Regions from separate parts of the Psychrobacillus sp. FSL W7-1457 genome, predicted to be linked through region 2. Evidence: a T-box and tRNA genes for the amino acid it is inferred to sense, from the RefSeq annotation. Region 2 holds a T-box; the other holds one or more tRNA genes.
What was found. A T-box is a leader RNA that pairs with one kind of tRNA and senses whether it is charged. The one in region 2 lies ahead of metG (methionine--tRNA ligase), so its partner is inferred to be a tRNA-Met.

Region 1: it encodes a tRNA-Met, which carries the amino acid that the T-box ahead of metG (methionine--tRNA ligase) is inferred to sense. The anticodon was not compared.

What each region holds. Positions count from the first base shown of each region.
Region 1 is NZ_CP151993.1:73,307-76,735, reverse strand. Features, by position in the region: gene NSQ95_RS00385 (SpoIIE family protein phosphatase) at 1-1,717, opposite strand, end outside; tRNA gene NSQ95_RS00380 (tRNA-Met) at 2,014-2,087, shown strand; tRNA gene NSQ95_RS00375 (tRNA-Glu) at 2,095-2,166, shown strand; gene NSQ95_RS00370 (nucleotidyltransferase domain-containing protein) at 2,234-2,965, shown strand.
Region 2 is NZ_CP151993.1:2,151,397-2,154,825, reverse strand. Features, by position in the region: gene NSQ95_RS10475 (cation-translocating P-type ATPase) at 1-1,461, shown strand, start outside; T-box leader at 1,699-1,955, shown strand; gene metG (methionine--tRNA ligase) at 2,010-3,429, shown strand, end outside.

The DNA of each region.
Region 1 (3,429 bases), 1.9 Mb from region 2:
TATTTTTACTAGAAGAAGTAAATATATCGTGTGAAACACTAAATCGGACAGAAGATTTAAATGATACTTGAATATGTTCATATGGGTGATGAACTTCTTTCATCGAAGTTATTTCAAAAGGTTCCTTCCATAGCTCATATAAAATCGGAATTATTAACCTTTCCCCTATCATTTTACCTCTAGCTTCTATTGGCAAACAGCAGACTACCTCCATCTGACCCACATCAATGTTCAATACATCTATTTGATAAAATGGAATATTGCATTGCTGAAATTTCTGTTTCACCTCTTCCTCCTGCGATGTATACAACGCAACATTATTTTCTAAGTTGTTCATCAGCTCACTCATGTGATTTCCCATATCTCTCAATTTTAATGCAAACATCTTTTTACCATGCTGCATTTCATAGGCTAGCTTTCTTTTCGCCTCCCTCTCCTTTAATTCGTGCATTATTTGTAATGGTTTAACGCATTTAAACTGCATTTTCTTTTCTAACTGTATCCTCGCTTTTTTAGGTTGCTCCTCCCACTGTTGAATTAGACTCGGTATGCCGTTTGATTTTGCCCCCCAACATTTTTCATAATGAAAACAAGACTGACAAGTTACTAATGCTTCTACCCTCTCCTCACTTGCTGCTTTAGGTTCAAATCGATCTGATATAAAACGCGTAATGAAATCCACAAAGTGTTGAAATTCCTGTAACTGATGATTCACCTTTTCAGTCATCCACTTCTGTCTTCTCAATAAGACATGCGTCGTGTCAGGATAAAGTTGTTCCTTCAAATCCTTAATCCATGCAGAAGGAATCATAAAAAAGATTAGCGAGGCCGCTACCAATGAGCCGATATAAACCGAATCTAGAGGTAACGTTCGATCATATAACAGAAAGAAAAATGTGGCTCCAAGCATACTGAATGCCTGCCAAAGCCTGCCAAATCTCTTATGGAGACCCGCTAAGAAGCCGGTCAAGGCATAAACCGCAATCATTCCACTAAAGCTTAAGGTGGAAATACTTAATACCGTGCCCGCCAGGACTGCCACAACAGTAGAAAGTTGAACACCTCCTACCGCGGCAGCAACAGCAATTACTAAATGTGCAAGTATTAATGGAACCGAAACATAACCAATGATAAAGGATGACATACCAGTTAGCACTAGGGCCCCTATCAATAAAGCAGAGCCCATCCTTTCCATTGTCCATTTTTTATGGATCAATTCGGGTAATGGAATGAACAACTGAAACAAAAAGATTGTCATGAACAAGCTCAATACACCTTCGTACCCTATCGCTAACCAAACAGAAACTGGAACTGAGCCCCCATATGAAGCGAATTGCCAAAGAACCTGGATCAATACGACATCTATTAATACAAATAAGGGAATAGGGATTTTATTTATCAGCTTCTTTCCTTGAAGCGTAAAGAAAATACCCTGAAATACATGAATCATCAATTGCCCTAATCCAAGCGTCAAGCTTCCTAATAGTGCTCCTGCAAATGTCCAAGGAATAAATCGTTGAAATCTTAAGCTAACCAATGCCCAAATAGGCAAGAAAAATGGTACTGACGCTTCGAATAGAACAACCTGGGCTAAGAAAAATGAAAGAACAAAGAATGTCACCATTAAGGTTAAGGTGACCTTTCTTGCTTGAATATTTTCAACTACCCTTCTCCATGTGAAACTTCTTTTTTGCTCTTGTTCGTAAATAGTTTTCATATTGTATTCCTCCCTATTCAACTCATGTTCGAAGTATACCTAGTGGATCTCAAAAAGTATGTCTCTTCCTGGCACCACTCTCAAAAACTTTTCGACCTGATATACCACGTTTTGAATTCCCTGAAATATTGAATGATGCATTTGGCCCTGGACCACTCGAAAACCAACGTATTCCTAGGTTATTATCCGCACATAAATTGTCAGTTTTTTTCGTAAATGAATATTTATGAATATCTTTTTAAAAAAGTATTGACACTTTGTCCAAACGCTTGTAATATGATATTTGTTGTTATAACGGCGGCCTAGCTCAGCTGGCTAGAGCGTACGGTTCATACCCGTGAGGTCGGGGGTTCGATCCCCTCGGCCGCCATTTATACGGCCCCTTGGTCAAGCGGTTAAGACACCGCCCTTTCACGGCGGTAACACGGGTTCGAATCCCGTAGGGGTCATCTTTAAAAAGAGGTTGCATACTTGCAACCTCTTTTTTGTTATCCTTTTATCAAAGGAGGCAGGTAAATGTTTAAGAAGAAAAGTGATCCACTTGTAGTAGCTGAGCATTTTGTTCAGCAATACTTTCCTCATTGTCTAGGAGCCATTTTAGCTGGGAGTGTTGTTCGAGGAGAAGGTACCTCCACCTCTGATTTGGATATTGTAATATTCGATGAGCACATTCTCACCTCCTATAGAGAATCTCTATACTTAGAAGGATGGCCAATAGAGGTATTTGCCCATAGTTTGAGCTCCTACAAGCAATTCTTTGAGCTGGATTGTGAAAGGGCTAAGCCTTCCCTTCCAAAGATGGTCGCGGAGGGAGTGGTATTAAAGGGGCAAGGGGTATTGTCCCCTATTCAAGAAGAGGCTCGCGTACTATTGTCGAATGGACCGAGGGAATGGTCTAAAGAGACTATTACGATGAAACGCTATTTTCTTACAGATGTTTTAGATGATTTTATTGGCTGTACAAATACCCAAGAGGAGCTATTTGTCGTCCATTCCCTCTTAGATCTAGCCAATGAATTTGTATTAAGAACAAATCGGCAGTGGACGGGTACGTCTAAATGGGGGTATCGTGCTTTGAAACAATTTGACGAATCATTTGCAATTAAATTTACGGAAGCCTTCGATGCCTATTACAAGCATCGTGAAAAAGAGAAGATTGTCGAGATTGTCGACGAGATGCTTCAGCCTTATGGTGGGCGCTTGTTTGAAGGGTTTTCTTTAGGCAAGCCTACCAGTGATGATCACTAAGCATAGTTAACCTAATGCAACAGTTGGAGATATATCTGTACGATAATATATCGGAAAGACTATGCGCCTGCAAAGAAAAATGGAGATTATCATATTGTAGATCATTTATAATCTTCTAAACCTAGTGTTTAATTAGTTGATTCATATTAGAATCTTCAAATATTAATTCTTTCTAAAATTTTGTAGTAGGATACTTAAATCTTTCCAGAATGTATTTTTATATTGCTTGAAATTGTGCAGAACATTAATTTGCATAGTAGGAATACTAAGTGATTGAAGTGAAAGGCGGCGACTCCTGCCGGAATAGCATGAGGTGAAGACCCCGCAGGAGCGCAGCGACGAGGAGGCTGAGGCCATGCCGGCGGAAAGCGTCCGACTGGAACGGAAATCGCAATTTCTTATTTACTTCCCAAAGAACAAAACCCGTAGACCTTTTGAAAATTGTCTAACGGGTTTTTGAGAGG
Region 2 (3,429 bases):
GAAGAAAAAGAAATTGGAGATCCAACAGAAATTGCGCTTGTAAATTGGAGTAAACTATATAATTTTGATGAAGGGAACGTACGCCAACAATATTTCCGTGTAGGAGAAATGCCATTCGATTCTAATCGCAAGCTAATGAGTACGATTCATCGAATAAATAATCGATATATGATGATTACAAAAGGAGCAGTTGATGAGCTATTATCTCGAATAGTAAGAATGGAAACATCTACAGGCATTTCACCTATTAACATAGGGCAAATCGAAAGGATAAAACAAGCAAACCACCATTTTTCAAGCCATGGTCTAAGAATCCTTGCGTTTGCTTATAAAGAAGTAGATTCCCTGATAGTAAACATGGAAATGGAGCAGGATCTCACTTTCATTGGATTAGTCGCTATGATGGATCCCTTAAGACCAGAAACTAAACAAGCGGTAGAAGATTGTATTGAGGCAGGTATTAAGCCTGTTATGATTACTGGAGATCATAAAATTACCGCTACAGCTATAGCGAAAGAAATAGGGATAATAGAAGGTCCTCAGGAAGTAATGGAAGGGAAGGAAATTGAAAAATTATCAGATATAGAATTACAAGACGTAGTCGAGAATGTCTCTGTATATGCACGGGTATCCCCAGAACATAAAATCCGTATAGTAGAAGCTTGGCAAGAAAAAGGTCACGTTGTAGCGATGACAGGTGACGGTGTAAATGATGGACCAGCCTTGAAGCAAGCGGACATAGGGGTTGCTATGGGCATTACAGGTACTGAAGTTGCAAAGGATGCCTCTGCTATGATCTTGACTGATGATAATTTTTCAACCATTGTCAAAGCAGTTTCCAATGGGCGAAGTATTTACACTAACATTACCAATTCCATTATGTTTTTGCTATCCGGTAACACAGGGGCTATCCTAGTTGTACTGTATGCAACCATTCTTGCTTTACCTGCACCCTTTTTACCGGTTCATCTATTATTTATAAACTTGCTGACGGATAGTTTACCTGCCATTGCAATTGGTTTAGAGCCACACAATAAAAAAGTAATGAAAGAAAAGCCAAGGGACATTAAGGAACCGCTTCTAAATAAGAAGTTTGCTATACAGGTTGGATTAGAGGGCTTCCTCATCGCAGCAGTAACAATTATCGCCTTTCAAATAGGATTGGCGACTGGGGATACAATGGTCGCGACTACTATGGCGTTTGCAACCTTATGCTTGTCGCGATTATTTCATGGCTTTAATTGCCGATCAAAAGAGTCCATATTTAAAATTGGATTGTTTTCGAATCTAACTGTTTGGATAGCTTTTCTAATTGGTGTCATTCTTTTGAACCTAGTTTTGATATTCGAGCTATTTGACGTTGCAGCAATAAGTCGCTCTCAACTAGCGATGATTTATGGATTGGCTTTCGTACCATTCATAGTTATTCAAATAGATAGATTTTTCCTTGCTAAAAAATAAATATTGATTTATGAGTGGAACATTTTGTATAATTCTAATAATATAATGCTATGTTATAGGCTAGGGTTGAATTATAATACTCTTTAAATCAGAAAGTAGAATTGATTTCCGCACCAACCGGACGCTTTCCGCGGGGTGAGCGATAAGCCATCACCCATCGCTTCATTTAATTTGTACACTCGGTAAAAAAAAGAAATGTTTAGTAAAATCATCAATAACTTTAATATAACCTAATATAAAAAGGCGTTGAAGAGGAAAAGTAGAGTGATGATGTTATATAGAGAGCTTCTGATGGTGGAAATGAGGCAAGCTAGTCATTCGAACATGATCTCGGAGCTTCGTACTGAACGTTTCACAACTAGTAGGATACGACAAGAGTTGGCACTTGTTACCCATGTCAAAGTATAAAGGCTTTTTGCTATGTACTTATGGAGTCAAATGGTGCGAACCATTTGAGTATTAAGGTGGTACCACGAGAAAACCTCGTCCTTATCGAAATTCGATAAGGCTGAGGTTTTTTATTTTGGCTGAAGATATTTAAAACTAACTTGGCTAAAAAACTTAATGAAGAAAAGGGGAGAATCAAAATGAACATTTTTATCGGAGGGGCATGGCCATATGCTAATGGGTCCCTACATTTGGGACACATTGCTGCCTTATTACCAGGCGACATTTTGGCGAGATATTATAGACAAAAGGGAGAGGAGGTATTGTATGTCTCTGGGAGCGATTGTAACGGTACTCCCATATCCATACGTGCTAATTCTGAAGGCGTCACAACTAAAGAAATAGCGGATAGATACCATAACGAGTTTAAAGAAACCTTTAAGCGTCTGGGCTTTACTTATGATATGTATACTCGAACTGATAGTGATCATCATCATAAAGTGGTTAGGCAAATCTTTTTAGAACTGTGGAAGAATGGTTATATATACGAAAATGAAATAGAGCAAATCTATTGTGCCACTGATAATCAATTTTTACCTGACAGGTATGTGGAGGGGAATTGCCCAAATTGCGGAAGCCGCGCAAGAGGGGACCAGTGTGATGCCTGCTCTTTGATTATAGACCCTATGGACTTAACAAATAGAAGTTGCAAGCTATGTGGAAATGAGCCGACTGTTAAAGCTACAAAGCATTTATATTTTCAACTAAGCAGCTTTCAGGAGCAGCTAGAGAATTATCTTACGTCAGCAAAAGCAAATCATGCGTGGCGAAAAAATGCAGTTCACCTGACCGAGCGATATTTAAATGAAGGGCTTCGAGATCGAGCGGCTTCAAGGGATCTGCCAAATGGGGTAAGTATACCCATAGAAGGATACGAGGAAAAGAAAGTGTATGTATGGATAGAGGCTGTTTCCGGTTATTACTCAGCGAGTAAGGAATGGGCCACTCTTAATCAAACGGATGAAAAAGAATTTTGGAATGAACAAACCATTTCCTATTATGTTCATGGTAAAGATAATATCCCTTTCCATACCGTTATATGGCCAGCGATACTTAAAGGTATTCGTCAAGAAACACTTCCAACTCATATCATTTCCAACGAGTATTTAACGTTGGAAAAGAGAAAATTTTCGACTAGCCAAAACTGGGCGGTATGGGCTCCTTATTTTGTAGAGAAATATCATCCGGACTCCTTAAGATACTTTTTAACAAGCAATGCCCCCGAAAATAGAGACTCGGATTTTTCGTGGAGAGAATTTATTCATAGTCATAATGGGGAGCTGCTTGGAGCATATGGAAACTTTATCAATCGCACATTAAAATTCATTGAAAAGTCCTTTGAAGGAACAATTCCTGATCGAGCAATTCATAAAAAAATAGAAGAAACCACTATAAACTTATATACAACGGTTGGGCAATTGGTCGAGGCAGGTCAGTTCAAATTAGCAATAGATTCTATCTTTTCATATATTCGTGAAGCGAATAGATTCTTTGACGTTCAGAAACCGTGGATACAAGTAA